DNA from 4 places in the Streptomyces sp. NBC_00829 genome. Region 2 is predicted to be linked to each of the others. Evidence: riboswitches for the same ligand, from Rfam matches in the RefSeq annotation. Region 2 holds a riboswitch; each other region holds the start of a gene.
The links. Region 2 has a riboswitch for cobalamin ahead of OG293_RS32760 (5-methyltetrahydropteroyltriglutamate--homocysteine S-methyltransferase). Riboswitches for the same ligand answer to the same signal wherever they lie in the genome.
Positions count from the first base shown of each region.

Region 1: it holds a riboswitch for cobalamin, as region 2 does, so the genes downstream of both, OG293_RS10985 (ribonucleoside-diphosphate reductase subunit alpha) here and OG293_RS32760 (5-methyltetrahydropteroyltriglutamate--homocysteine S-methyltransferase) in region 2, are expected to answer to the same signal.
Region 3: it holds a riboswitch for cobalamin, as region 2 does, so the genes downstream of both, OG293_RS25860 (prenyltransferase/squalene oxidase repeat-containing protein) here and OG293_RS32760 (5-methyltetrahydropteroyltriglutamate--homocysteine S-methyltransferase) in region 2, are expected to answer to the same signal.
Region 4: it holds a riboswitch for cobalamin, as region 2 does, so the genes downstream of both, OG293_RS28315 (cobalamin biosynthesis protein) here and OG293_RS32760 (5-methyltetrahydropteroyltriglutamate--homocysteine S-methyltransferase) in region 2, are expected to answer to the same signal.

Region 1 is NZ_CP108867.1:2,646,900-2,654,380, forward strand. It holds gene OG293_RS10965 (extracellular solute-binding protein) at 1-863, opposite strand, end outside; gene OG293_RS10970 (GntR family transcriptional regulator) at 1,146-1,910, shown strand; gene OG293_RS10975 (DUF3311 domain-containing protein) at 2,111-2,401, shown strand; gene mctP (monocarboxylate uptake permease MctP) at 2,398-4,047, shown strand; cobalamin riboswitch at 4,395-4,538, shown strand; gene OG293_RS10985 (ribonucleoside-diphosphate reductase subunit alpha) at 4,681-7,062, shown strand; gene OG293_RS10990 (ribonucleotide-diphosphate reductase subunit beta) at 7,062-7,481, shown strand, end outside.
Region 2 is NZ_CP108867.1:7,287,376-7,294,856, reverse strand. It holds gene metE (5-methyltetrahydropteroyltriglutamate--homocysteine S-methyltransferase) at 1-1,107, shown strand, start outside; partial or broken gene OG293_RS32760 (5-methyltetrahydropteroyltriglutamate--homocysteine S-methyltransferase) at 1,379-1,750, opposite strand; cobalamin riboswitch at 1,908-2,127, opposite strand; partial or broken gene OG293_RS32755 (pyridoxine 5'-phosphate oxidase C-terminal domain-containing protein) at 2,304-2,772, shown strand; gene OG293_RS32750 (alpha/beta hydrolase) at 2,976-4,589, shown strand; gene OG293_RS32745 (alpha/beta hydrolase) at 4,990-6,597, shown strand; gene OG293_RS32740 (alpha/beta hydrolase) at 6,875-7,481, shown strand, end outside.
Region 3 is NZ_CP108867.1:5,828,468-5,835,948, reverse strand. It holds gene OG293_RS25885 (N-acetylmuramoyl-L-alanine amidase) at 1-254, shown strand, start outside; gene OG293_RS25880 (ferredoxin) at 371-604, opposite strand; gene OG293_RS25875 (aldehyde dehydrogenase) at 604-2,064, opposite strand; gene OG293_RS25870 (hypothetical protein) at 2,107-2,325, opposite strand; gene OG293_RS25865 (MBL fold metallo-hydrolase) at 2,437-3,471, shown strand; cobalamin riboswitch at 3,638-3,772, shown strand; gene OG293_RS25860 (prenyltransferase/squalene oxidase repeat-containing protein) at 3,881-5,122, shown strand; gene OG293_RS25855 (SCO2322 family protein) at 5,122-5,778, shown strand; gene OG293_RS25850 (energy-coupling factor transporter transmembrane component T) at 6,078-7,145, shown strand; gene OG293_RS25845 (ABC transporter ATP-binding protein) at 7,142-7,481, shown strand, end outside.
Region 4 is NZ_CP108867.1:6,362,352-6,369,832, forward strand. It holds gene OG293_RS28305 (putative cobaltochelatase) at 1-636, opposite strand, end outside; gene OG293_RS28310 (cobyric acid synthase) at 677-2,206, opposite strand; gene OG293_RS28315 (cobalamin biosynthesis protein) at 2,203-3,168, opposite strand; cobalamin riboswitch at 3,273-3,410, opposite strand; gene OG293_RS28320 (hypothetical protein) at 3,558-3,779, opposite strand; gene OG293_RS28325 (anion permease) at 3,792-5,042, opposite strand; gene OG293_RS28330 (class II aldolase/adducin family protein) at 5,268-5,930, shown strand; gene OG293_RS28335 (alpha/beta hydrolase) at 6,302-7,429, shown strand.

The DNA.
Region 1 (7,481 bases), 4.6 Mb from region 2:
ACCTTGTCGTTCTTCGGGTCGGCGGCAGTGCCACCCTCCCAGGCCGCGCTGAAGATGGTCGCGGACTTGCCCTGGCCGAAGACGACCGGACGGTCGGCCTCGTCCTTGGTCTTGTCACCGTGCATGTACTTGTCGATGATCGACTTGTACTCGTTGAGGCCCTTGAGGGACTCGGGCGAGGAGAGGTTGGCCTTCCACTGGTCGCCGTCCTTCTTGGCGATGGAGCCGCCCGCGTCGTAGACGAAGGACATCGCGGCGTACCAGTCCGGCGAAGGCTGGTACCAGGCGCTGAACTTGTCGCCCTTCTTCTGCTGGATCTTGTCCAGGGCGGCGGTCAGCTCGGCGTACGTCTTCGGGGCGGCCTTCACGCCGACCTCGGCGGCGAGGTCCTTGCGCCAGGTGCCGACACGGCCACCGGCGTAGTACGGGACGCCATAGGTCTTGCCGTCGTACTGCGTGGACTCCTTGAGGCCGTCCAGCCATGCGTCCGACTGGTCGAACTTCTTCGGGTCGACCTCGGCGAAGGCGCCCTTCACCATGTAGCCGAGCATCTCGGTGTTGCCCATTTCGACAACGTCCGGAGCCTTGTCCGTGGCAAGCACGGCGTCAAGCTTGGTGTTCTTGTCCGGCCAGCCGTAGTACTCGTGCTTGATCTTGATGCCGGGGTGCTTCTTGACGACCGCGTCGTCGGCCGCCTTCACCAGCTCGGGCCAGTTGTTCTGGGCGTCGACGGTGAGCCAGACGGTCAGCTCCTTGGCGTCGCTCCCGGCGGCCTTGTCCCCGCCCTTGTCCGAATCACCACAGGCCGCAAGGCCGACCATCATGCCCGCGACGCCGATCGCCGCAATGAGCTTGCGCTTCACGCCACCCTCCTCAGGGATGCCTGCAACCCCTGCTCACCGCAAAGAGATACGACGAGTGCTACTCGTGGGGCTGGGACCTGGCCTCTAATGGTTTAGACCAGTACCGGGAGCTTGGCCTAGACCTTTAGGGGTGTCAAGGGTGTATAAGAAGGGCAGTCGCGTCCGTTATCGGACCGACACCTGAGGGAGGTCGCCGACCCGTGACCGGCCCGTGCCACCATGTGAGCGCGACAGACGGAGGAGCCGGTGACGGCAGCAGCGCAGGAGTCGGGAAGGCGGGGCATGACCACGGACGGAGGCGGCACCGAAGCCGAGAGCGGGTCCGTGACCCGCACCGCACGGGTGCCCAAGTACTACCGGCTCAAGCGGCATTTGCTCGATATGACGGAAACGCTCCCGCCCGGCACGCCGGTGCCACCGGAGCGGACGCTTGCGGCCGAATTCGACACCTCGCGCACGACCGTGCGCCAGGCGCTTCAGGAACTGGTCGTCGAGGGCCGCCTGGAGCGCATCCAGGGCAAGGGCACCTTTGTGGCCAAACCCAAGGTTTCGCAGGCCCTTCAGCTCACCTCGTACACCGAGGACATGCGGGCCCAGGGCCTGGAGCCCACCTCGCAGTTGCTCGACATCGGGTACGTCACGGCCGACGACACGCTGGCCGGACTGCTCGACATCTCGACGGGCGGACGGGTGCTGCGGATCGAGCGGCTGCGGCTGGCGAGCGGCGAGCCGATGGCGATCGAGACCACACACCTTTCGGCCAAACGCTTCCCCGCTCTGCGGCGGTCGCTGGTCAAGTACACCTCGCTCTACACCGCGCTGGCGGAGGTGTACGACGTCCATCTGGCCGAGGCCGAGGAGACCATCGAGACCTCCCTGGCCACCCCGCGCGAGGCGGGACTGCTCGGCACGGATGTCGGCCTGCCGATGCTGATGCTCTCGCGGCACTCGCTCGACGCGCAGGGCGAGCCGGTGGAGTGGGTGCGCTCCGTCTACCGAGGAGACCGGTACAAGTTCGTGGCGAGGCTCCAGCGCCCCGCCCCCTGACCGCACCGCACATCGCGACACTCATGGCGCCGCAACGACCGTTGCGGCGCCATGCCGTGTTTCCGGCCACCGTGCCCAGAGGTGCCGAGCAGTCGTTGCCGTACCGATATGCGGACGGGGGTGACTCGCTTCGAAGCCCTCGCCTAGATTTCCTGCGCACTACAGGTATCAGGTGGTCAGCGAGGGGACGGAGACACCGAATGTCCGCAGTGCCCGAGGCGCCCGACGCGCCCGAGGCGCCACAAGCGCCCGAACCGAAACAACCGGTCATCACGCCGGTACGGGTGATCATCGCCCTCTGCCTCTTCGCGCCGTTCGTCGCGATGCTCTGGGTCAGCTCCTACGCGAAGACCGAACCGGCCTTCGCCGGGATCCCGTTCTTCTACTGGTACCAGATGCTCTGGGTGCTGATCTCCACGGCGCTCACCATGATCGCCTACACGCTGTGGCAGCGCGATCAGCGCGCCCGCAAGGGGGGTACGTCGAAGTGAAGGACGGCGTGAACGGCGTCGCACTCGCCGTCTTCATCTGCTTCTTCGTGGCCGTCACGGTCATGGGCTTCCTGGCCGCGCGCTGGCGCAGGGCCGAGAGCGACAGTCTCGACGAATGGGGGCTCGGCGGCCGGTCGTTCGGCACCTGGGTCACCTGGTTCCTGCTCGGCGGCGACCTGTACACGGCCTACACCTTCGTGGCCGTCCCGGCGGCGATCTACGCGGCGGGAGCGGCGGGCTTCTTCGCCGTCCCGTACACGATCCTCGTCTACCCGCTGATCTTCACCTTCCTGCCCCGGCTCTGGTCCGTCTCGCACAAGCACGGATACGTCACCACCTCGGACTTCGTCCGGGGGCGCTGGGGCTCGAAGGGCCTTTCGCTGGCGGTCGCCGTCACCGGCATCCTGGCGACGATGCCGTACATCGCGCTGCAACTGGTCGGCATCCAGGCCGTGCTGGACGTGATGGGCGTCGGCGGCGGCGAGACCACGAACTGGTTCGTCAAGGACCTGCCGCTGCTGATCGCCTTCGGCGTGCTGGCGGCGTACACGTACTCCTCCGGACTGCGGGCGCCCGCGCTCATCGCGTTCGTGAAGGACACGCTGATCTACATCGTCATCGCCGTCGCGATCATCTACATCCCGATCAAGCTGGGCGGCTTCGACGAGGTCTTCACGAAGGCGGGCGACGCGTTCGCACAGATCAACCCGGTGACCGAGAAGCCACGGGGTGCCCTGGCGCCGGGCGAGGCGGGACAGTGGGGTTACGCGACGCTCGCCCTGGGCTCCGCGCTCGCGCTCTTCATGTATCCGCACTCGATCACGGCGACGCTCTCCTCGCGCAGCCGGGAGGTGATCCGCCGCAACACGACCATTCTTCCGCTGTACTCGCTGATGCTCGGGCTGCTGGCGCTGCTCGGCTTCATGGCGATCGCGGCGGGCGTGAAGGTGAAGAACGGCCAGCTGGCGATCCCGCAGCTGTTCGAGAACATGTTCCCCGACTGGTTCGCGGGTGTGGCGTTCGCGGCGATCGGCATCGGCGCGCTGGTGCCGGCGGCGATCATGTCGATCGCGGCGGCGAATCTGTTCACGAGGAACATCTACAAGGACTTCATCAAGCCCGACGCCACGCCCGCACAGGAGACCAAGGTCTCCAAGCTGGTGTCCCTGCTGGTGAAGGTCGGCGCGCTGGTCTTCGTGCTCACGATGGACAAGACCGTGGCCATCAACTTCCAGCTCCTCGGCGGCATCTGGATCCTCCAGACCTTCCCGGCGCTGGTGGGCGGCCTGTTCACCCGCTGGTTCCACCGCTGGGCGCTGCTGACGGGCTGGGCGGTCGGCATGATCTACGGCACCACGGCGGCGTACGGAGTGGCGAGCCCTACGCAGAAGCACTTCGGCGGGTCGTCCGCGGAGATCCCGGGCCTGGGTGAGATCGGCTACATCGGTCTGACGGCGTTCGTCCTGAACGTGGTGGTGACGGTGGTCCTCACCTTCGCGCTGCGGGCGGCGAAGGCGCCGGAGGGTGTGGATGAGACGGTGCCGTCCGACTACACGGCGGACGCGGGTGATCCGGGCGTGAAGGTGACGCTGCCGTCGGCGACGGCTCCGGCTGAGGCGGAGGCGGAGGCGGAAGCCAGCCGCTGAGGCGCAGTTGGTGACGTGGGCCGTCGCGCCTCCCTCCGGGGGCGCGGCGGCCTCGCTCTTCCCGCGGGGTCCGGGCGGCACCGGAGGTGGGACCGGGAGGGATTGAGGACGCGCCCGCAAGGCGTCAGGGGTCAAGGGTGCGGCCCCGAGAGCAGCCCCCCGGTGCTGTCGGACGAGGCCGAGCAGTCCAGCCCGTCCGGCCATGGGGGACACCGCCCGAGGGCCCCCACATCGGCCCCGGCAGCGCCGTCCCGAGCGCGGTGCACGGCATGCCGAAACCGCCGAAACGCCCGCGAGTTGTCGCCCACCGCAACGACCGCGACACAACATGTGGGGGGTGCCGCATCGACCCGCCCCCACATGTATGCTCGTGCTCGCTGTCGCCGCAGGGGAATCCGGTGAGAATCCGGAACTGTCCCGCAACGGTGTGATGTGGTGCGCTTTGTCGCACCCCGCCAGTCCGAGGACCTGCCGACGGCGCATCCGGCTCGACCGAACCGGGTGCCCAGACGTCCGGGCCTCGCGGTTGGGCCGGTGGACGCCGTGCCGTGTGCTGCCCAACTCCGGGTGCCCACACGCCGTACGGCCTCCTCTCCCCCCGCCGGCCCAGAGCCGAGCGAGGGAGAGCACCACGTGACCATCGCGCCAGCCGATCCGGCTTCAGGCATTTCCGAGCAGGTGGCCGACGGCCCCGGGACCGCGCTTCTGCGGACCCTGACCGAACTCACCGCGGATCTGCCCGACACCGACCCGGGCCGTGTCGCCGCCGCCGCGCTGCGCGGCCGGAATGCCGGATCGGACGCGGCGGAGCTCCGGAGCCTCGCCACCGACGCTGCCGCGGGGCTGATCTCCGAGGACCCGGCCTACTCCCGGCTCGCCGCCCGGCTGCTGACCCGTCACATCGCCGACGAGGCCGCCGGACAGGGTGCCGTCGCCTTCTCCGCGTCGGTCGCCGTCGGTCACCGCGAGGGTCTGATCGCCGACCGCACCGCCGAGTTCGTGGTGCTGCACTCCGCGCGACTGGACGCCCTCGTCGACCAGGCCGCGGACGACCGGTTCGGCTACTTCGGTCTGCGCACCCTCTACAGCCGTTACCTCCTGCGGCACCCGATCACCCGTCAGGTGATCGAGACCCCGCAGCACTTCATGCTGCGCGTCGCCTGCGGCCTCGCCGAGGACGACTCGGTCCGCGCCCTGGACGAGGTCTCCGCGCTGTACGGCCTGATGAGCCGGCTGGACTACCTCCCTTCCTCCCCCACGCTCTTCAACTCCGGCACCCGCCACCCGCAGATGTCGTCCTGCTATCTGCTGGACTCGCCGCTGGACGAGCTCGACTCGATCTACGACCGGTACCACCAGGTCGCACGGCTGTCGAAGCACGCGGGCGGCATCGGCCTGTCGTACTCCCGTATCCGTTCGCGTGGTTCGCTGATCCGCGGCACCAACGGGCACTCCAACGGCATCGTCCCGTTCCTCAAGACCCTCGACGCCTCGGTCGCCGCGGTGAACCAGGGCGGCCGGCGCAAGGGCGCCGCGGCCGTCTACCTGGAGACCTGGCACTCCGACATCGAGGAGTTCCTGGAGCTGCGCGACAACACCGGTGAGGACGCGCGGCGTACGCACAACCTCAACCTCGCGCACTGGATCCCCGACGAGTTCATGCGCCGCGTGGAGGCCGACGCCGACTGGTCGCTGTTCTCGCCGGCGGATGTGCCGGGCCTGGTGGACCTGTGGGGCGACGAGTTCGACGCCGCGTACCGCACGGCGGAGGCCGAGGGGCTCGCGCGCAAGACCATCCCGGCGCGGGACCTGTACGGCCGGATGATGCGCACGCTCGCCCAGACCGGCAACGGCTGGATGACGTTCAAGGACGCCTCCAACCGCACCGCCAACCAGACCGCGGAGCCGGGCAGGGTCGTCCACTCCTCGAACCTGTGCACCGAGATCCTCGAGGTGACCGACGACGGCGAGACGGCCGTCTGCAACCTCGGCTCGGTCAACCTGGGCTCGTTCGTCGTGGGCGACGGCATCGACTGGGAGCGGCTCGACGAGACCGTCCGTACGGCGGTGACCTTCCTGGACCGGGTCGTCGACATCAACTTCTACCCGACCGAGCAGGCCGGCCGCTCCAACGCCAGGTGGCGTCCCGTGGGCCTCGGCGCGATGGGACTCCAGGACGTCTTCTTCAAGCTCCGCCTGCCCTTCGACTCGCCGGAGGCGAAGGCGCTCTCGACGAGGATCGCCGAGCGGATCATGCTCGCCGCGTACGAGGCTTCCTGCGACCTTGCCGAGCGTCACGGCCCGCTGCCCGCCTGGTCCGAGACCCGCACCGCCCGTGGCGTGCTGCACCCGGACCACTACGGCGTCGAGCTCAGCTGGCCGGAGCGCTGGGACGCGTTGCGCACCCGCGTGGCGAGCGGTGGCATGCGCAACTCGCTGCTGCTGGCGATCGCGCCGACCGCGACCATCGCCTCGATCGCCGGTGTGTACGAGTGCATCGAGCCGCAGGTCTCCAACCTCTTCAAGCGCGAGACGCTCAGCGGTGAGTTCCTCCAGGTCAACGCCTACCTGGTGCAGGAGCTCAAGGAACTCGGCGTCTGGGACCCGCAGACCCGCGAGGCGCTGCGCGAGTCGAGCGGCTCGGTCCAGGGCTTTAGCTGGATCCCGGCGGACGTCCGCGCGCTCTACCGCACGGCGTGGGAGATCCCGCAGCGCGGCCTGATCGACATGGCCGCCGCCCGCACCCCGTTCCTGGACCAGTCGCAGTCGCTGAACCTGTTCCTGGAGACGCCGACCATCGGCAAGCTCAGCTCGATGTACGCGTACGCCTGGAAGCAGGGGCTCAAGACGACGTACTACCTGCGCTCGCGCCCGGCGACCCGGATCGCCCGCGCGGCCGGGGGCGGCACCTCGGCCGCCACCGCCACCGTCCCCGCACAGCAGGCGTCCGCGCCCGACGCCGACGCGATCGCCTGCTCCCTGGAAAACCCCGAGTCCTGCGAGGCCTGCCAGTAATGACCGCCGAGAACAAGAACCTCCTGGACCCGGGCTTCGAGCTGACGCTGCGTCCGATGCGCTACCCGGACTTCTACGAGCGCTACCGCGACGCGATCAAGAACACCTGGACCGTGGAGGAGGTCGATCTCCACTCCGACGTGGCCGACCTCGCCAAGCTGTCCCCGGGTGAGCAGCACATGATCGGGCGGCTGGTCGCGTTCTTCGCGACGGGCGACTCGATCGTCTCCAACAACCTGGTGCTCACGCTCTACAAGCACATCAACTCCCCCGAGGCGCGGCTGTATCTGAGCCGACAGCTGTTCGAGGAGGCCGTGCACGTCCAGTTCTATCTGACGCTGCTGGACACCTACCTCCCCGACCCTGACGACCGGGCGGCAGCGTTCGACGCGGTCGAGGAGATCCCCTCCATCCGCGAG
Region 2 (7,481 bases):
CCCGCCGTACGGGTCCGGGCCGCCGCCGTCACGGACGCCGATGCCCGCCGCGCTCAGCCGTACGCCGAGCGGAGCGTGGCGCAGCGCGCGCATCTGGGGCTGCCGTCGTTGCCGACGACGACCATCGGATCGTTCCCGCAGACCGCCGAACTGCGCACCGCGCGGGCCGATCTGAGAGCCGGACGCATCGGCGCCGAGAGCTACGAGGAGCGGATCAGGGCCGAGATCCAGGAGGTGATCGCGTTCCAGGAGAAGACCGGTCTGGACGTCCTGGTGCACGGTGAGCCCGAACGCAACGACATGGTCCAGTACTTCGCCGAGCAGCTCACCGGCTACCTCGCCACCCAGCACGGCTGGGTCCAGTCGTACGGCACTCGGTACGTCCGGCCGCCGATCCTGGCCGGCGACATCTCCCGCCCCGAGCCGATGACGGTGCGCTGGACGACGTACGCCCAGTCGCTCACCTCGCGCCCGGTCAAGGGCATGCTCACTGGGCCGGTCACCATGCTCGCCTGGTCCTTCGTCCGCGACGACCAGCCGCTCGGCGACACCGCACGGCAGGTCGCCCTCGCCCTGCGCGACGAGGTCAACAACCTTGAGGCGGCCGGGACTTCGGTCATCCAGGTCGACGAACCCGCCCTGCGCGAGACCCTGCCGCTGCGGTCCGCCGACCACCCCGCATATCTGGCCTGGGCCACGGAGGCGTTCCGGCTCACCACCAGCGGGGTGCGGCCGGAGACGCAGGTCCACACGCACATGTGCTACGCCGAGTTCGGCGACATCGTCCAGGCCATTGACGACCTCGACGCGGACGTCATCAGCCTGGAGGCCGCCCGTTCGCACATGCAGGTCGCGCGCGAGCTGGCCGAGCACGGCTATCTGCGCGAGGCCGGACCCGGCGTGTACGACATCCACTCCCCGCGCGTGCCGAGCGCGGACGAGGCGGCGGCCTTGCTGCGCAAGGGACTTGAGGCCATCCCGGCGGAGCGGCTGTGGGTCAACCCGGACTGCGGTCTGAAGACCCGCGGCTGGCCCGAGACCCGGGCGTCCCTGGAGAACCTGGTCGCCGCGGCCCGCACGGTCCGCGAGGAGCTGGCCGGGTCCTGATCGAAAAAGCCGGCGGGCCTGGACGCTCGGAGCGTCCAGGCCCGCCGCACAGCGCCGCCATCAAACATACGGTGGCGGTCGGGCACGGCTTGTCGAGCGCGGCTCCGGCTGAAGGCCTGCCGAAGCTCGCCGCGACGGGCAGCTGATTCGTCGAGCGGGCTGTGTCTCACACACATCTCACAGACCTGTCACGAAACGCAGGACGGGGCCGCACCATCTGGGCGGCCCATGGACTGTATAGACAGTCCATGGGCCTTCTGGACAGACGGCAAGACGTGTCGAACCACTTGGTCATCTCCAGCGGCGCGACGTCCTGCGTGCCGCGGGCCATGGCGAAGTAGCCGTCGAGGGCGTCGGCCTCGACGGCGGCGCGGTGACGTGCGGGGACCGCGCCGACCATGACGCTGGTGTCCAGGACGTGGTCGTAGTACGAGAAGTCACCGGTGGGGACCTCGTGAATGCCGGCGTCGGCGAGGCTGCGCCAGTTGGCCCGGCGGATGCCGGCGGCACACTCCCTGAGGGAGTCGGCGCTCGCCGTGCCCCTCCAGTAGCCCTCGACGGCCTTCTTCAGTTCCCGGTTCGGTCCCTGGCGCGGGTAGCCGTGGACGGTGGCCCGGGCTCCCGCGGCTGCTGATGTGGTCACGGAACTCTCCTTCGCGAGTACTCGTCAGCGACCTCGGAACGGTCGTGGGACGCGAAGGAACGGCAACAGGGGCCCGGTTTGCGCACACCCTCGGGTGCGGCCGTGCCCGCCCTCACCGCCGACCCGCCCACGAGGTCGCCGAGATCTCCGCGCGCGTAGGTCACGCACGGGCAGTGGCAGGTCTTCGGACTCATGGGCGCGCCTTCTCGTCCGAAGGCACCTACTGGCCGTCGCTTCCCAGTCCCGTGCCGGGACCAGTGCGTATGACGGCGGTCGTTCCCACTCACCGCTGCGGGGCAGTTCCGGAGTTCCACCGGATTCCCTCTTGCGACGCCCCTGCCTGGAGGGCAGGGCGAACCAGCTGCGGGGTCAGCCTAGGCTCCGTCCCGGCCGTGGAACACCCCTGCTCATATTTCGGACGTGTCGCCCGTGCGTTCTCAACTGCCGTGGAGGTGTCGGGCCTCGGGCGCGGCGTGGGCTCCCCGGCCACGACGCCGTGCAGGACGTGGGCGAGGACTTCGGGCCACCGCGTACGACCCGGGGACCGGGCCGGATGAGGTACGCCGGGCCGTGGAGGACCCAGACCTCACCGGCGCGCACGGCGGGCAGTTCGTCCCCTGTGGCGCATGCCAGGGGCCCAGGACCTGGCTCTGCGGATCCCATCTCGACCGGCGAGCCCCTGCCGCTCTTCCGCCGCTGGTTCACCGAGGCCGCGGCGGCCGGACAGCCCGAGCCGCACACGATGACCCTCGCCACCGTGGACGAGCACGGCCACCCCGATCTGCGGACGCTGATGCTGCACGACGCCGACGAGCCCGGCTGGCACTTCGCCTCGCACTCCACCAGTGCGAAGGGCCGCCAGCTCGCGGCGCTCCCCGGATGCGATGGCCGGGACCTGGACGGTGTACGTGCTGGAGCCTTCCGAGGTGGAGTTCTTCCAGGGGGACGCGCGGCGCAGACACCTGCGCCTGCGCTACCGGCGACAAGGAGACGCCTGGGTAAGGGAGTTGCTGTGGCCGTAGGGGCTGCTCCGCACAGTGGCGGACCCTGATCGGGTAAGACGTCGAAAAGCCGATCATGGTTGTACGTCCCGGGGACCAGAGCGCCCCGGGCCGTCCACCCACGGTCGGAAGCCATTTCGACCCACCGGGGGATTCGCCCCAACTGCCGCGTGCGCAAAGATCAGTTCATACTACACACACTGATCCCAAAGGACCTTCCCCACGTGCGAAGCAGACGAATAGCCCCCTTCCTGGTGGCCAGTGCCGTCGCGGGCCTGGTTCCCGCGCTCGCCCCGGCCACGGCCGCCGCCGCCGAGAACCCCATGGCCCAGTACCTCAACCAGAAGCCGTCGTGGCACCGCTGCGACGAGTCGGCTCCCACCACCTTCCAGTGCGCCACGATCAAGGTGCCGCTCGACTACAGCCGCCCCGGCGGCAAGAAGCTCGACCTCGCGATATCGAGGATGAAGACCAGCACCGAGGCCGAGCACCGCGGTGTGCTGCTGCTCAACCCGGGCGGCCCGGGCGGTTCGGGTGTCAAGATGCCGATGTCCATGGCTTCCGGCATGCCGAAGTCGGTGACAAACCAGTTCGACCTCGTGGGCTTCGACCCGCGCGGTGTCGGCGAGAGCTCTCCCCTCAGCTGCGGTCTGACCACCGAAGAGCTGCACTGGCAGCGTCCCTACAACGAGAAGACGTTCGCCAAGGACGTGAAGTGGGCGCAGACCTTCGCCGAGAAGTGCGACGCCAAGCAGGGCGACGAGCTGCCCCACATCACCACCCGCAACACCGCCCGCGACATGGACGTGATCCGCGCGGTGCTGGGCGAGAAGAAGATCTCCTACCTCGGGTACTCGTACGGCACCTACCTCGGAGCCGTCTACACGCAGATGTTCCCCAAGAACGTCGACCGCTTCGTGCTGGACAGCGCGGTCGACCCGGCCCGGGCCTGGCGGGGCATGCTGCAGATCTGGGCGGAGGGCGCCGAGCCCGCGTTCACGAACTGGACCAAGTGGACCGCCAAGCAGGACTCGACGTACGGGCTGGGCAAGACCCCGGCCGCGGTCAGCAAGACCTTCTGGGACCTGGTCGCCCAGGCCGACCGCAAGCCGATCGACGACGGCAGCGGCGTGCCGATGAATGGCGATGACATCCGCCTCCAGATGCGTGGGATCTTCTTCAACCCGCCCTATGCCGCCGCGACGGTCAAGGACCTGAAGAAGGCCGCCGCCGGCGGGAAGACCTCAGCGCCCACCCGCGAGTCCAGGAAGCCGCAGCGCCCGGCCCCACCGTCCTTCGGCCGGCTCGCTGACGCGGCCGCCACTCCCGAGGACAACCAGGAGGCCGTCTTCTGGTCCGTCGTCTGCGCCGACACGCGCGCCTGGCCGCGCGACCCGGAGCAGTACCGCCGCGACGCGATCCGCGACAAGGCCAAGTACCCGGTGTACGGCGACTTCGGCTCCAGCATCAAGCCGTGCGCGTTCTGGAAGAAGGACGGCAGCGAACCCGTCACCACGATCGACAACAAGGTCGGCGCGCTCATCCTCCAGAACGAGTGGGACTCCCAGACGCCGCTGGCCAGCGGCCAGGGCCTGCACCGGGCCCTGAAGGGCTCGAAGATGGTCACGGTCGCCTGGGGTATCGGCCACGGCATCTACGGCAACGGGTCGTGCGCCGACGAGACGGCCACGGCCTACCTGTCCACCGGCAAGCTCCCGGCCAAGGACCTGACCTGCCAGGCCCCGGAGCCCGAGCCCGAGCCCGAGGTCGGGGGCGGCGATGGCGGCGGCGCCGGCTCGACGCCTGGGCGCATCCCGGGCATGGTCAGCCGCTTCTGAACCCCTCAGGCTGACATGAGATGACGTGGGGCCTGCTGCCGATTCCTCCGGCAGTGGGCCCCACAGCACGTCGTGACGGGATGGGCGACTCGCCGGATCCTCAGGCCACCGAACGGGCACCTGCGCCTGCGCTACCGGCGCGAAGGAGACGCCTGGACACGGGAGTTGCTCAGGCGGCTAGTGCTGGGACGGTGCTGGTTGCTCCGACAGTGCCGGCGCAGTCATCCGAGCGGGGCGGGGAAGAGCCGGTCGTGCGTGTACGACTGAGGGACCATCTTGTCGCGCCGGCCCGTACGCCTGTGGTCGAACAGATTCCGCCCTGCCGACGGATTCGTCCAACTGCCATGTACGAAAGGGTAAGTGCGTCCCACCCGCACTGATCCCAAAGGACCTTCCCCACGTGCGAAGCAGACGAATAGCCCCCTTCCTGGCGGCCAGTGCCGTCGCGGGCCTGGTTCCCGCGCTCGCCCCGGCCACGGCCGCCGCAGCGGAGAACCCCATGGCGGAATACCTGCGGCAGAAGCCCTCGTGGCACCGATGCGACAAAGATCTGACGGCCGCCTACCAGTGCGCCACGATCAAGGTGCCACTCGACTACAACCGCCCCGGCGGCAAAAAGCTCGACCTCGCGATATCGAGGATGAAGACCAGCACCAAGAAAGAGCACCGCGGTGTGCTCCTGTTCAACCCGGGCGGCCCGGGCGGTTCGGGTCTCGACATGCCGCCGATCATGTCGACGATTCTGCCCAAGGCCGTGACGGCGAAGTACGACCTCGTCGGCTTCGACCCGCGCGGCGTCGGCCAGAGCTCCCCCGTCAGCTGCGGTCTGACGACGGAGGAGATGAACTGGCAGCGCCCCTACAAGGCCGCCACGTTCGCCAAGGACGTGAAGTCGGCCCGCACCGTCGCCGAGAAGTGCGACAAGAAGCAGGGCGACAAGCTGCGCCACATCACCACTCGCAACACCGCCCGGGACATGGATGTCATCCGAGCCGTGCTGGGCGAGAAGAAGATCTCCTACGTCGGCTACTCGTACGGCACCTACCTCGGAGCCGTCTACACGCAGATGTTCCCCAAGAACGTCGACCGCTTCGTGCTGGACAGCTCCGTGGACCCGGCACGGGTCTGGCGCGGGATGATCCAGGTCTGGGCCGAGGGCGCCGAGCCCGCGTTCGCCAACTGGACCAAGTGGACCGCCAAACGGCACTCCACCTTCAAGCTGGGCAAGACCCCGGCCGCCGTGAGCAAGACCTTCTGGGACCTGGTCGCCCAAGCCGACCGCAAGCCGATCAACGACGGCAGCGGTGTCCCGATGAACGGCGATGACATCCGCTTGCAGATGCGCGGAATCTTCTTCGACGCGGAAAACGCCGCCAACATCGTCAAGGACCTGAAGGCGGCCGCCGAGGGCAAGAAGACCACCTCGGCGCCCACCCGCGAGTCCCGGAAGCCCGAGCGCCCGGCCCCGCCCGCCTTCGGCACCGCCGCCAAGGTGAAGGTGCCGTCGGACAACCAGGACGCCAGCTCCTGGTCCGTCGTCTGCGCCGACACCCGCGCCTGGCCGACCGACCCGGAGCAGTACCGCCGCGACGCGATCTCGGACAAGAAGAAGTACCCGCTGTACGGCGACTTCGGCTCCAGCATCAAGCCGTGCGCGTTCTGGAAGCAGCAGGGCGCCGAGCCGGCCACGAAGATCGACAACAAGGTCGGCGCGCTCATCCTCCAGAACGAGTGGGACTCCCAGACCCCGGTGACCAGCGGCCGGGGCCTGCACCGGGCCCTGAAGGGCTCGAAGATGGTCACGGTCATCGATGGTGTCGGCCACGGCATCTACGGCAACGGGTCGTGCGCCGACAAGACGGCAACGGCCTACCTGACCACCGGCAAGCTGCCGGCGAAGGACGTCACCTGCAAGGCCGCACCGGCGGAGGCGGGTGCGCGCAGCGGCACCAGCCCCCTGCCGGTCCCGACGCCTCAGGGCATCCCGGGCATGGTCAGCCGCTTCTGAACCCGTCACGGCTGGCATGAGATGACGTGAGCCTGCTGCCGATTCCTCCGGCAGCGGGCCCCAGTTGCTCTGGCAGGCCGACGGAGCCAAGCGAGCCAACTACGTAGGACGGGAAAGAGCGGGTCGTCGGTGTACGACTGAGGGACCATCTTGTCGCCCCAGTTCCGTACATCCACAGACGGGCATGCTTTCCGTCCTGCCGACGGATTCGTCCAACTGCCGTGTACGGAAGGGTAGATGTGTCACACCCGCACTGATCCCTAAGGACCTTCCCCACGTGCGAAGCAGACGCATAGCCCCCTTCCTGGCAGCCAGTGTCGTCGCCACCCTGGTTCCCGCGCTCGCCCCGGCCACGGCCGGCGCCGCCGAGAACCCCATGGCGGAATACCTGCGGCAGAAGCCCTCGTGGCACCGATGCGACAAAGATCTGACGGCCGCCTACCAGTGCGCCACGATCAAGGTGCCACTCGACTACAACCGCCCCGGCGGCAAAAAGCTCGACCTCGCGATATCGAGGATGAAGACGATGGCCAAGAAGGAGCGCCGCGGTGTGCTCCTGCTCATTCCCGGTGGCCCGGGCCGCTCGGGTCTCAAGATGCCGGACAAAATGGCGACCACGCTGCCGAAGGCCGTGACGGCGAAGTACGACCTCGTCGGCTTCGACCCGCGCGGCGTCGGCAAGAGCTCCCCCGTCAGCTGCGGTCTGACGACGGAGGAGATGAACTGGCAGCAGCCCTACAAGGCCGCCACGTTCGCCAAGGACGTGAAGTCGGCCCGCACCGTCGCCGAGAAGTGCGACAAGAAGCAGGGCGACAAGCTGCGCCACATCACCACCCGTAACACCGCACGGGACCTGGACGTGATCCGCGCGGTGCTCGGCGAGA
Region 3 (7,481 bases), 1.5 Mb from region 2:
TGTCGATAGAGACTTCGGGCTTTGCCGGTAAACCCCTCACCACGGCGCAGGTTGACGCCGTCGCGCGCGTCTACGCGTGGGGCGCCCGCGAGCACGGCTGGCCTCTTGAGGTGACGGACTCCCCGAAGGGGCGGGGCTTGGGCACTCATGCCATGGGCGGAGGTGCCTGGGGTGGGCACGCTTGTCCCGGGACGGCACGAGCGCAGCAGCGCGAAGTCATCATGAGCCGCGTGCGGACATTCCGGCAGACCTGACGAACACGGGCTGACGTCAATGGCGGTCAGAGTTGCACCGACTGATACGTCGGGCAACGGCGTCCGTATCCGAGGCCGTGCGCCGACCCGCCGGGGATCAGGGGAACGGCCAGCCCTCAGTCCTCGGGTGGAAAGACCGGCTCCCCGCTCTCCAGGAGGGCGATCGAGATCGCCTCGACCGGGCAGTTCTCCGCGGCGGCGAGGATCTGCTCGTTGGCGTCGGCGTCGGCGGCCCGCGGATGCGACTGCCGGGCGGAGTCCAGCGCGAAGCCGTCGGGGGCGTGTCCCACGCACATGCCGGATCCGATGCACACGCTCCGGTCGACCTCGACGTGCCAGCGGTCCCCCATCACTTCTCCCCGTACCCGGCGGGCAGATGGATCATCTTGTGCTCCAGGTACTCGCCGTACCCCTCGGGCCCGAACTCCCGCCCCAGTCCGGAGTTCTTGTAGCCGCCGAAGGGTCCGAGCATGTCGAGACTGAACGTATTGACGTTGTACGTCCCCGTCCTGACCCGTCGCGCGAAGTCGATGCCCCGCTCCACGTCGGCCGTCCAGACACTGCCGCTGAGCCCGTAGTCGGAGTCGTTCGCGATCTTCGCCGCCTCGGTCTCGTCGCCGTAGGGCAGCAGGCAGACGACCGGGCCGAAGATCTCCTCGCGGGCGATGCGCATGGAGTTGTCGACACCTCCGAAGAGCGTGGGCTCGACGTACCAGCCCTGTTCACGTCCGGCGGGACGGCCGCCGCCGGTGAGGAGCTTGGCGCCCTCCTCCTGGCCGATCCTGATGTAGTCGAGGGAGCGCTGCTGCTGACGGCGGGCGACGAGGGGACCGACCTGGGTCGCCGCGTCGAGCGGGTCTCCGACGACGAGCGCGGAGGCCGCGGCGGCGAAGGCTTCGGCGAACTCGTCGTAACGGCTGCGCGGGGCGAGGATACGGGTCTGGGCCACGCACGCCTGCCCGTTGTTCATCCAGGCCGCGGGCACGATTCCCGCGACGGCCGGGGCGAGGTCCGCGTCGGGCAGGATCACGGCCGCGGACTTGCCGCCCAGCTCCAGGGTGACGCGGGTGAGGTTGCGCGAGGCGACCTCCATCACCCGCTTGCCTGCGGCGACGGACCCGGTGAAGGACACCTTGTCGATCCCGGGGTGGCCCACCAGATACTCGCTCACCTCGCGGTCCGCGGGCAGGATGGACAGGACGCCCTCCGGCAGCCCGGCCTCCTTGGCGATCTCACCGAGGATGTACGAGTCGAGGGGCGACTCGGGCGAGGGCTTGAGCACGACGGCGCAGCCGGCCAGCAGCGCGGGCCCGAGCTTGGCGGCGGCGGTGAACTGCGGCACGTTCCACGGCACGACGGCTGCGACGACCCCGACGGGTTCCCGCCGCACAAGGATCGGCCCGAGCACTCCGTCCCGCCGCTCCTCGTGCGTATACGCGCGCGCAACGGTGATCGCCGCGTCCCAGACCATCATCGCGCCGAGCGCCTGGGCGAGCACGCTCCAGGAGTACGGCGACCCGTTCTGCGAGCTGATGGACCGGGCGATCTCCTCGTGCCGGACGGCGATCGCGTCCTTGATCCGCCCGACGACGGCGATCCGCTCCTCCAGGGTGGCCCGGGGCCAGGGCCCCTCGTCGAACGCCTTGCGCGCGGCGGCCACCGCGCGGTCGACATCCGCGCGGGAGGCGTGCGGGACGCGTCCGAGGACCTGCTCGGTATGGGGCGAGACGACCTCGATGACATCGGCGCCGAGGGGGTCGGTCAACTCCCCGCCGATGAACAGCTTTCGGTGTTCCACAAGCTCGGTCATGGCTGCTGCCTCCCGCTGCCCGGCGCACTTTCTGACACTGATTCAGAACTGATACCAGTTCTCGTTCAAGTAGTCCACGGCGGGAACCGGAGAGCGTTCCGACGCCTCACCCGTGCCGGCGGGCAGGGAATCGCGGGGCATCGAGCCCGGACGGCCGCCGGGATCGAGCGGCCGAGACGCGACGGCCGGCGCGTCCTCGACGGCCTCCACCTCCATCCGCGGCTTCTCGCTCGCCGATGCCACCGCTTCTCGCGAATCCATCCACGAACCCCATCAGTCAACTCCCCCGGAGAACCGGTCGACTCGGGCGACTATTGGAACCAGTTCTAGTTATAGTGGGCATGCCGTGCCGCCGAGAGAGATGAGAACCTCATGACGCAGGTGACCGACCACGGCGGAGGCGTCTGGGCCATCGAGGTGCCCATCCCGGACAATCCCCTCGGGCACACCCTCGTCCATCTCCTCGACACCGACCGCGGCCCCGTCCTCATCGACACGGGCTGGGACGACCCGGCCTCCTTCGACGCCCTCGCCGCCGGGCTCGGATCACTCGGCGTCCAGGTCGCCGGCCTGCACGGTGTGGTCATCACCCACCACCACCCCGACCATCACGGTCTGTCGGGACGCGTCCGGCAGGAGTCCGGGGCATGGATCGCGATGCATGCCGCCGACAGTGCCGTGGTGCGGCGCACCCGTGATGCCGAACCGGAGCTCTGGCTCGGCTACTTGGCCGACAAGCTCAGCAGAGCGGGCGCGCCCGACGCACACACCGCCCCGCTGCGCGAAGCCCGCGCCTCGGGGCGGATGCGTACGCTGCCGGGACTGCGCGCCGCCCTGCCCGACCGGGAGATCGTCCCCGGCGAGCTGCTCGACCTGGCCGGGCGGCGGCTGCGGGCCGTCTGGACCCCGGGGCACACACCCGGCCATGTCTGCCTCCATCTGGAGGAAGCCCACCCGGCGATGCGGCCCGGCAACGGCCGGTTGTTCTCCGGGGACCATCTGCTGCCGGGGATCACCCCGCACATCGGCCTGTACGAGGACCCGGACGACGCGACCGTCACCGACCCGCTCGGCGACTACCTCGACTCACTGGAGCGGATCGGCAGGCTGGCCCCCGCGGAGGTGCTCCCGGCGCATCAGTACGCCTTCACCGACGCCGCGGCCCGCGTCCGGGAACTGCTCACCCACCACGAGGACCGCCTCACGGGTCTGCTCGCCCTGCTGGCCGAGCCGCTCACCCCGTGGCAGGTCGCCGAACGGATGGAGTGGAACCGGCCCTGGGAGCAGATTCCGTACGGGTCGAGGAACATCGCGGTCTCGGAGGCCGAGGCGCATCTGCGCAGGCTGGTGAAGCTGGGACAGGCGGAGGCGCTGACCGGTACCCCCACCACCTTCGTCGCCGCCTGATCCGCCCCGCCCGGCGCATGCGCCCGTCGGGTTCATGGCCACGTCCGCCCCGCCGCCACCCCCCGCCGCCGCTTCCGCCGTCGGCTCGACGGCCGCCCACCGCCTCGGCCCGGCCGGTCCGTGCGCCCGCCGCCCGGGGCGGGATGCGCCCGGTCGTGCACAGGTGACCGGCCGGTAGAGTGTGCGAGTCGTCATCACACTCGTACGGGGGGAAGCCGGTGCGAATCCGGCGCTGACCCGCAACCGTGAGCCGCCCTCGCAGGCGGTGAGCCGGAATGCCTCGTACGGTCGTGACCGGCTCGCGCCACCGGCAGCCGCCGGTGGCCGGCACCGTCGAGGGATACGGGGCCGGAGCCCTGGTGCCTCAGCGTGCCCGTGCCCGGCTCCCGCAGGAGAGGCACACCCCGCCATGACCACCGCCCGCCGCAGCGCCGCCGCGCTCGCCGCTTCCGCCGTACTCGGCATGGCCATCACCTCGGCCGCCGCCCCGGCCGCGATCGCCGCGCCGTCGCCGATACCGTCAGCCGCGCTGCCGCCCGGCCTGTACGGAAAGGGCGACCCGACCTATGACGGCGTGTGGCGTCAGTCGCTCGCCCTGCTCGCCCAGGACACCGCCGGCGTCAAGCCCGCGGCGAAGGCCGTGGCCTGGCTCACCGGGCAGCAGTGCGCGAGCGGGGCGTTCGCCTCGTACCGGGCGGACGCGGCCAAGCCGTGCGACACCAAGCTGCCGCTGGACTCCAACGCCACCGCCGCCGCGGTGCAGGGCCTCGCCGCGCTCGGCGGGCAGGACGCCGCCGTGAAGAAGTCGGCCGGCTGGCTGAAGTCCGTACAGAACGCGGACGGCGGCTGGGGCTACAACCCCGGCGGGGCGAGCGACGCCAACTCCACCTCGATCGTGATCGGCGCCCTCGCGGCAGCGGGCGAGAAGCCGGAGGGCGTGAAGTCCAAGGGCGGCAAGACCCCCTACGACGCGCTGCTGACCTTCGCGCAGCCATGCGGCCCGAAGAACGGCGGCGCGTTCGTCTACCAGCCGAAGCAGCCGGGTATCGTCGCGGACTCCACCGCGGCAGCCGTGGTCGGCGCACACGGCCAGGGCCTGGCCGCCACCGCGGGCGCGAAGGACGCCAAGGGGACGGCCTGTGAGAAGACCACGGCGATCGAGGGCGCCGCACACAACGGCGCGGCCTACCTCGCCACCGCACTCGCCAAGACCGGGCACCTCAACACTCCCCCGATGCCTGGCGCGTCGGACCCGGCGGAGAAGCCCGACTTCGGGAACACGGCCGATGCGGTTGTCGCGCTGAGCGCGCAGGGCCTCGGCGAGCAGGCGAAGAAGCCGCTGGCGTGGCTGGAGCAGAACTCCGCGGCCTGGGCCAAGGAGTCCGGCCCGGCGGCGTACGCCCAGCTGATCTTCGCCGCCCGCGCGGGCGGAGCGGACCCGAAGGGCTTCGGCGGCACGGACCTGGTGGCGGCGCTGAACGCGACGGGCCCCGCGCCCGAGTCGTCCGCGGAGCCCAAGAAGGCCGAAGCCGAGTCGGACTCCGGCTCAGACTCGGGCTCCGGTGTCTGGTGGGTCGCCGGCGCGCTCTTCTTCGCGAGCGTCGGCGCGGGCATCCTGATCAGCGGCCGCCGCAAGAACCGGCAGCAGTGATGCGCCGGCGACTTCTCTCCCTGGCCCTCGCGCTCGGCGCCGCGCTGTCGGTACTGGGCGCGGGGCCGGCGCAGGCGGCCGGTTACCGCTACTGGTCGTTCTGGGAGAGCAGTGGGGGCAGGTGGACGTACGCGACCGAGGGCCCCGCCACGGCACGGCCCACAGACGGCGCGGTCAACGGCTTCCGCTTCTCGGTGAGCGCGGACAGCGGGGACTCGGCGCAGCCGCGCAGGGCCCCGGACTTCACGGCGATCTGCGGCACGACGCCCGCCAGGCCGGACCACAAGCGGATCGCCCTGGTCATCGACCCGGGCACCCAGGAGGACGCCCCCGCGGGCGAGAGGCCGCCCGCCCTGCGGGCGGTGTGCGCCCAGGTGCCGAAGGACGCGACGACCGCGGAGGCGCTGGCGTCGGTGGCGAAGCCGCTGCGCTACAACAGCCAGGCGCTCCTGTGCGCGATCACGGGTTACCCGAAGTCGGGCTGCGGCGAGCAGGTCTCGGCGACGGAGCCGAAGTCGTCGACGCCGCCGAAGGGCGACACCGGGGACGACGGCGGCCCTTCGGTCGGCGTCATCGCGGGCATCGCGGCGGTTGTCGCACTCGGCGGCGCGGCACTGTGGCGCTCCCGCCGCCGCGGGTACCCCGGTCGGCGGTGAACGTGTCCACGGTGGGCCAGGGTCGCGCATGGTCGCTTCCCGCCGGGAGAGTCCGTACCGGGTCGTCCCCGCAGGCGATCGGCGGCCCGCACCGGGCGACCGGTCCGCAAGGCCTCACCGCCGCGGACGGCGGAGAGCCGATCCGGAGGGAACCGGCAACCCGCACCACACGGCCGGGCCGCGTACCCCGACCCGCACCACAAGAGCCCCCGCCCCAGCGCGACAGCCACCGCGGCGACGGCTCCCCGCCACCCCGGTTCCCCCGCCTCCGGCCCCCCGAGGCCAACCGCAGCAACGCCCTGCACGCCGGTGCCTGGTGGCTGTGGGCCCTCGGGCTCGGGGTCGCCGCGTCCCGGACCACCAACCCCCTCCTCCTCGGCCTCATCGTCGGCGTCGCCGGATACGTCGTCGCCGCACGCCGCACCGACGCCCCCTGGGCCCGTTCCTACGGTGCCTTCGTCAAGCTCGGGCTCGTCGTCATCGGCATCCGCGTCCTGTTCTCCGTCGTCCTCGGCTCGCCCGTCCCCGGCATGCACACCCTGCTCACCCTCCCCGAAGTCCCGCTCCCCGACTGGGCGAAGGGCATCCGGATCGGCGGCCGGGTCTCCGCCGAGCAGCTGGTCTTCGCGCTGTACGACGGGGCGAAGCTCGCGACCCTCCTCATCTGCGTCGGCGCTGCCAACTCCCTCGCCAATCCCGCCCGCCTCCTCAAGTCCCTCCCCGGCGCGCTGTACGAGGTCGGTGTCGCCGTCGTCGTCGCGATGACCTTCGCGCCGAACATGGTCGCCGACGTCGTACGCCTGCGGACCGCCCGCAGGCTCCGCGGTCGCCCCACCGGCGGCATCAGGGCAGTCGTCCAGGTCGGAATGCCCGTCCTGGAGGGCGCGCTCGAACGGTCCGTCGCCGTCGCCGCCTCCATGGACGCCCGCGGCTACGGCCGCAGCGCCCACGTCCCGCCCGCCGTCCGGCACACCACCACCGCGCTCACCCTCGGGGGGCTGCTCGGAGTCTGCGCCGGTTCGTACGGACTGCTCGCCGCCGAGGGCGCCTCGTACGGTCTGCCCCTGCTGGCCGCAGGGCTCGTCGCCGCACTCGCGGGCCTGCGTCTCGGTGGCCGCCGTTCCGTCCGTACCCGCTACCGCCCCGACCGCTGGGGCCCCCGGGCCTGGCTGGTCGCGGGCTCGGGCGCGGCGGTCGCGGCCCTGATGATCTGGGCGAACGCCTACGACCCGCAGGCCCTGCACCCCGGCGTCGTGCCGCTGACCGCGCCCACGCTTCCGCTCTGGCCGGCCGCGTCGATTCTGCCCGGCCTGCTCCCGGCCTTCGTCGCCCCCGCCCCAGCCCCCGCCGCGCAGGAGAACCCGTGATCCGTTTCGAAGACGCGTCGGTCATCTATCACGGCGCCGCCCGGCCGGCGATCCAGGGTGTCGACCTGACCGTCCCCGAGGGCGAGTTGGTGCTGCTCGTCGGTCCGTCCGGTGTCGGCAAGTCGACTCTGCTGGGTGCGGTGTCCGGGCTGGTCCCGCACTTCACCGGGGGCACCCTCCGCGGCCGGGTCACCGTGGACGGCCGCGACACTCGCACCCACAAGCCCCGCGAACTCGCCGATCTCGTCGGCACGGTGGGCCAGGACCCGCTCGCGCACTTCGTCACCGACACGGTCGAGGACGAGCTGGCGTACGGCATGGAATCGCTCGGTGTCG
Region 4 (7,481 bases), 930 kb from region 2:
CTCCACCCGCTGGTCGGGCTCGCGGGAGGCGGCGACCTCGACGGTGAGCCCGAAGCGGTCCAGCAACTGAGGCCGCAGCTCGCCCTCTTCGGGGTTCATGGTGCCCACCAGCAGGAAGCGCGCGGCGTGCCGCACCGAGACGCCCTCACGCTCGACGTACGAGGCGCCCATGGCCGCCGCGTCGAGGAGCAGGTCCACCAAGTGGTCGTGGAGCAGATTCACTTCGTCGACGTAGAGAATCCCGCGGTGCGCTTCGGCGAGCAGCCCCGGCTCGAAGGCCTTCACACCCTCGGCCAGCGCCCGTTCGATGTCGAGCGCGCCGACAAGACGGTCCTCGGAGGCGCCGACCGGCAGCTCGACGGTCCGGGCGGCCCGCGCGAGACCGCCCCCGGGCTCGTGCGGACCGTCGGGGCACGCCGGGTCCGGAAGGCCGGGGTCGCAGGAGAACCGGCACCCGGAGACCACCGCGACCTCGGGAATCAGCGTGGAAAGGGCGCGCACCGCGGTCGACTTGGCGGTCCCCTTCTCACCGCGTACGAGCACACCGCCGACCGCCGGGGAGACGGCGTTCAGCAGCAGCGCGAGCCGCAGGTCGTCCTGCCCCACGATCGCGGTGAAGGGATACGGGGTACTCACAACGCCTCCTTGACGACGGTGTCCGCCGGCCTGCCGGTGCTCATGACGAGCCTCCGGGCGCTCCGGGCGGGATGAACGGAAGGCCGGCGGGGGCCCCCGACTCGACGAGACGCCACAGGGCGTCCGTGTCGGCGTACTCCTCGATCAGATCGCCGAGCCGGTCCAGCTGCTCCTCGCGCAGCGCGTCGAAGCAGGTGCCGGGTGCCGGTACGAAACGCCGGCCGGCGGCCGACGCCACCTCGCGCAGGAAAGCCCTGCGGAAGCCGTCGCTCTCCAGCGAGCCGTGCCAGTGGGTGCCCCATACCGAGCCGACCCGGCAGCCGTCCAGAAAAGGGTCCCCGCCGAGCACGTCGGCGACCCCGTGGTGGATCTCGTAGCCCTCGACCGTCTCTCCGAGCGCGTCGCCGACCGGGCGGGCCAGCGTCTTGTCGACCGCGAACCGTACGCGTACGGGCAGCAGTCCGAGCCCGGGGACCCGTCCCGCCTTCGACTCGACCTCGTCGTCGATCTGTTCGGACAGCGCCTGGAAGCCGCCGCAGATGCCGAGCACAGGCCGCCCCTCGGCGGCCCGGCGTGCCAGAGCCGCGGCCAGACCGCGCTCGCGCAGCCATTCGAGTGCCCTGACCGTGCCCCGGGTGCCGGGCACGACCACCAGGTCGGCGTCGGTCAGTTCCTCGGCCCGGTCCACGAACCGCACGACGACGCCCGGCTCGGCGGCCAGCGCGTCCACGTCCGTGAAGTTCGACATCAGCGGCACGGCGCACACGGCGACGCGCAGCACGTCCTCGCCGACCGGGGGCGCGACCACCGACTCGCGTACGGCCCCGCGCAGCGAGACGCGCAGCCCGTCCTCCTCGTCGATGCCGAGACCGTGCGCGTACGGCAGCACCCCGTAGGTGCGCCGACCGGTGAGCCCGTGCAGCATCTCCAGGCCCGGTTCGAGGAGCGACACATCGCCGCGGAACTTGTTGACCAGGTAACCCGCGATCAGCTCCTGGTCCTCGGGGGCGAGGAGCGCCGTCGTACCGAAGAACGAGGCGAACACGCCGCCTCGGTCAATGTCGCCGACCACCAGCACCGGCAGCCGTGCGGCCCGCGCGATGCCCATGTTCACGATGTCCGTGCGCCGCAGATTGATCTCGGCCGGACTGCCCGCCCCCTCGCAGATCACGGCTTCATACGTGCCCCGCAGTTCCTCCAGGCACTCCAGGACGGTGCCGAGCAGGGCCTCCTGGCGTCCGCCGTGGTAGCCACGGGCGCTCAGCTCACCGACCGGCTTTCCCATCAGCACGACCTGGCTGGAACGGTCGCTGCCGGGCTTGAGCAGCACCGGGTTCATCAGCGCGCTCGGCTCCACGCGCGCGGCCCGCGCCTGCATGGCCTGCGCCCGCCCGATCTCCGCGCCCTCGCGCGTCACGAACGAGTTGAGCGACATGTTCTGTCCCTTGAAGGGCGCGACCTTCACCCCCTGCCGCACCAGCCAGCGGCAGATCCCGGCCGTGACGACGCTCTTTCCGGCATCCGACGTGGTCCCCGCGACCAGCAGTCCGCCGCCCCTGCGCCTGCTCATCCCCGCCCCTTTCCGGCGCGCCGCGCGCGCAGCGCGTGCCCCGCGACGCGGCCCGCCGCGCAGGTCGCCAGAGTCAGCCAGCCGACGCGGCGGGAGAGCCGCACGGCGCGTTCGATGTCCCCGAACTCCACCGGGCGGCCCCCGCTGTTGAGCACCGGCCGGTGCTCAACACGTCCGCCGTACGAGAGGGTGCCGCCGAGCCGTACGCCGAGCGCCCCCGCGAACGCGGCCTCCACCGGTCCCGCGTTGGGGCTCGGATGCTTCTTCGCGTCGTTCCGCCAAGAGCGCACCGCCCCGCGCGCGTCCTCGCCCGCGAGCACAGCGAGAGCGGCGGTGAGCCGGGCGCCCGGCCAGCCGGCCACATCGTCGACGCGGGCCGAGGCCCAGCCGAACCGCCGGTAGCGGGGCGACTTGTGCCCCACCATCGCGTCCAGGGTGTTGACCGCGCGGAAACCGACGAGGCCGGGGACACCCGCGAGCGCGCCCCAGACCAGGGCGCCCACCACCGCGTCGGAGGTGTTCTCGGCGACGGACTCCACCACGGCTCGGGCGATCTGCTGTTCGTCCAGGGAGTGCGGATCACGCCCGCACAGATGCGGCAGCCGCTCCCGGGCCGCGTCCACGTCCCCGGCGGCGAGTGCGCCGCCGATGGTCCGCGCCTCCCGGCCGAGCGAGGTGCCGCCGACGACGGCCCACGTGGCGGCGGCGTTCAGCGCGACGGAAGCGGCGGGGCGGCCCCGCAGGGCGCGGCCGAGAAGCGCGGCGGCAGCGACGGCGCCCCCGGCGCACACGGCGGTGTGCAGCGCACCCCAGCCCCGGTGGTTTCGCCACAGTGCACGCTCGACACGCGACGCGGCCCGCCCGAACGCGGCGACCGGATGTCCCCGGCGAGGGTCACCGAGAAGCAGGTCACCGGCGAGGCCGGCGGCGGCGCCGTACACGAATTCACGGTCGGCACGCATCGGTTCAGGCCGGCGTTCCGCCTGGTAGGGCCTTCGTACTCACAGCAGGAAGTGAACCGCAGCCGGGCATGGCGATATGTCCTCACTCAGGGTGTCCGCGCCCTGGTTCGACGTGACGGGCGGCGAGAGTTCCTGGCTTCCGGAGGAGTGCTCCTCCGTGACAGTGGCGGGACCGCGCCGGATTCGCACCGGCTTCCTCTTCTGCCGCCCAGGGACGTGTCTCCCACGACATGTCCCAGATGGCCTCGGCAGTCCACCACGCTGCGAGAACGGCCGTCAACTTGCCTTTGACCTGCGAAGGGAGAGTGTGCTGCGGCACACACGCCGGGCCGGCCGCCCCGGGAGGGGTGACCGGCCCGGCTGGTGGGACGGGTGGTGAAGGCGCGCCCTCAGGTGACGATCAGATAGATGCCGTACGCCACGGCCCCGGCGCACAGCGCGAAGCAGGCGTACGCGCCGGTGCGTGCGAGCGCCGCGGAGCCGCCCTGCGCGGCGGCGGACTCCTGCTTGGTCATGCCCACCACGCCGAGGGTGAACAGGCTCACGAGAGCCACCGTGGCCACGAGGCTCACGCCGAAGACGGAGCCGAGTGCTGCCCAGTCGATGTTCATGCTGATCTGTCCTTACACCGTGGCCGGCTGGGGCGGCTCGGAGTCGGCCGCGGGGGCCGGAGCCGAGATGGTCGTCTTGAGATCCTGCGCGGGCGTGCCGACCGGCGGCGGGGAGACGGCGGCGATCGCGGCCGTCACGACACCGGCGGGCTCGGCGTCGGCGTCCGCCTCGTTGACGTTGGTGTGGTCGACGACCTGGCGGCGCGAGACGAGCCAGATCGCCGCGCAGGCGCCGATCAGGAACGCGGCGACCACCGCAACACCCCAACCGCCCTGCTTGGTCACGAACTCCGAGCCCGCGGCCACCAGCCCGGCGGCCGGCAGGGTCAGGCCCCACGCGACGAACATCCGGGTGGCGGTCGACCAGCGGACCACACCGCCCTTGCGGCCCAGTCCCGCGCCCATCACGGCGCCGGAGCAGGAGTGCGTGGTCGACAGCGAGAAGCCGAGGTTGGAGGAGGCCAGGATGACGCTGGCGGCGCTGGTCTGGGCGGCGAAGCCCTGCTGCGGCTGGAGGTCGGTGAGGCCTTTGCCCATGGTGCGGATGATGCGCCAGCCGCCGAGGTAGGTGCCCATCGCGATCGCGAGTCCGGCCGAGAGGATGACCCACAGGGGAGGGTTGGAGCCGGGCGAGAGCACGCCCCCGGCGACGAGCGCCAGCGTGATGATGCCCATCGTCTTCTGGGCGTCGTTGGTGCCGTGGGCGAGGGAGACCAGGCCCGCCGAGGCGATCTGGCCGGAGCGGTAGCCCTTCGCGGTGGCCTTCTCGTCGGCGTTCTTGCCGATCTTGTACGTGAGCCGGGAGGCCAGGAACGCGGCGAGGCCCGCCACCAGAGGAGCGGCGATCGCGGGGATCAGAACCTTGGTGACGACCGTGCCGCCGTTGACCCCACTGACGCCGACCGAGGCGACGGTGGCGCCGATCAGTCCGCCCATCAGGGCGTGCGAGGAACTGGAGGGCAGACCGATCAGCCAGGTCAGCAGATTCCAGAGGATGGCGCCGACGAGCGCCGCGAAGATGACTTCGGGGGTGATGCCTGACTCGGTGACGATCCCGCTGGAGATCGTCTTGGCGACCTCCACGGACAGGAACGCCCCGACAAGGTTGAGCGCGGCGGACATGGCCACCGCCGTCTTGGGCTTCAGAGCGCCGGTCGAGATGGTCGTCGCCATCGCGTTGGCGGTGTCGTGGAAACCGTTCGTGAAATCGAACACGAGCGCTGTCACGATCACAATCGCGAGCAGCAAGGTGATGTGTTCCATTTACCCAGGCAATCGTTTGACGTCAGTGGCCCGGCGAACGTAGTTAACCTGGGTGAACGGAAGATGAACTGTGATCGGCTCTGGAGTGTCCTCGGGTGAGGATTCCTCGCTCCGCTTGTGACGGCCGCGATGGCGTCGGGGAAATGCCGTATTTATGGTGATTCAAGTGATCTCCATCATCCATCCGCCCTGTGGCATTCCGTCCCCGCCTGACAGGATCGGCGCATGACCGATCAGGTGCGACAGGAAGTGATCGAGAAGGCGTGGCAGGACCTCGTGGCCACCGCCCGCAGGACGGCGGCGGAGGGCCTGGTGGTGGGCACGTCGGGCAATGTCTCGGTGCGGGTCGGCGAGCTGGTCCTGGTCACCCCGAGCGGAGTGCCCTACGAGCGGCTCACGCCCGGGGACGCGATCGGGGTCGGACTCGACGGCAGGCAGCTTCTCGGCGACCTGGCCCCCACCAGTGAGCTGCCGCTGCATCTGGAGGTCTACCGTCACACCGGCGCGGGCGCGGTCGTCCATACCCACGCCGTGCACGCCACCGCGGTCTCCACCCTCGTCCCCGAGCTCCCGCCCGTCCACTACATGGCCGCGGCCCTCGGCGGGAGCGTCCGCGTCGCCCCCTACGCCCTGTACGGAACCCAGGAGCTGGCCGCGAACATGCTCGGCGCCCTGCGCGGGCGCACCGCCTGTCTGCTCCAGAACCACGGAACCGTCGCGTACGGCGACAGCCTCGACCAGGCCTACGACCGCACCGCCCAGCTGGAGTGGATGTGCCGGCTCTGGCTGACCGCCGCGTCGGTGCCCGGGCGCGCGCCGAGCCTGCTCTCCGCCGCGCAGCTGCGCGAGGCGGGCGAGAAGCTCAGCGGCTACGGCCAGCGCGGCTGAGCCGCGCTCGGGCACACGGGTCGCCGGTCGCGTGGGGGTGGGCTCGGGCACACGGGTCGCCGGTCGCGTGGGGGTGGGCTCGGGCACACGGGTCGCCGGTCGCGTGGGGGTGGGCTCGGGCACACGGGTCGCCGGTCGCGTGGGGGTGGGCTCGGGCGACAGGGGTCGCCGGTCACGTCGGGCGGGCGCTCGGGCGACAGGGGTCGCCGGTCACGTCGGGCGGGCGCTCGGGTGACGCCGGCGTTCCGCGGAGCACCGCGACCCCGCCGCGTCTGCGCCCCTCGGTGACTTCCGGCGGCCGGGGTGCCCCCGAGGGCACCGGCGGCGGCCGTCCACTGGCAGGGCGGCCCGCGGGTGCCGACACTGGACTGGTGCGCCCGGTTATCGCGACGGCAGCAGCCGTCACCACAGTGATCGGCGTCGGCGCGGCCGCCATAGCGGCCGGCCGCTACGCAAGCGACGTCGCGCTCAAGGCGCGGCCGAGAAGGCCGCTGCCCGGCGACCCCCGGCCCACCGTGCACGCCGCGGCCGAGGGCCATGTGACACTCACCCGCAGCCTCGCCACCCAGCGCCCGGGCACGTACGGAATCGAGAGCGACGACGTCCACGCCGTCATCGGCCCCGTCATCGACGGGGTCGAGCACTCCGCCGACACCGTCGTACGCCGGCTGGAACGGGTCGTCCTCGGCAGCCTGGAACCTCGCATGCGGGTACGGCTCACGCCCCAGCTCCACCGGGGAGACCCGGCGACCGCACTGGGCCTCGACCACCGTGATGTCGACATTCCCGGCGAACTCGGTGCCCTGCCCGCATGGTTCGTGCCCGGCGCCCGCGAGACCTGGGTCATCACGGTCCACGGCCTGGGCACCACCCGGGAGCACCCGCTGAACCTCCTGCCGTTCCTGCACCGCCAGCAGCTCCCGGTGCTCAACCTCGGCTACCGGGGAGACCCCGGCGCCCCCGCTTCCCCCGACGGCCTCTGCCACCTCGGCGACTCCGAATGGCGTGACCTGGACGCCGCCATCCGCTTCGCGGTGAGCCACGGAGCCGAGCACGTGGTTGTGCACGGCTGGTCCACCGGCGCCTCGATGGCACTGCACGCCGCGGCCAACTCCGCGCTGCGCGACCGGATCAGCGGCCTCGTCCTGGACTCCCCGGTGCTGGACTGGGAGGGCACCCTGCGCAGCCTCGCCGCCGCCCTTGGCGCGCCCACGCCCCTGCTGCCCCTTGCCGTCAGGGCTGCCCAGGGCAGGACCGGACTGCACGGCGACCGGCTTCTGGAAGCCGCGGACCCGGGGGCCATGCGGGTGCCGACGCTGATCTTCCACGGCCCGGAGGACTCGCTCGCCTCCTGGCAGCTCTCCCGCGAACTCGCTTCCCGGCGCCCCGATCTGATCAGCCTGAACACCGTCCGCAACGCCCCGCACGCCGCGATGTGGAACGCCGGCCCGCAGCGGTACGAGGAAGCCCTGCGACGCTTCCTCACCCCCTTGATGTAGCGCCCCCCGATCCGACGCCCGGGCGCGGCCCCGCTCGCCCCGCGCACCGCCC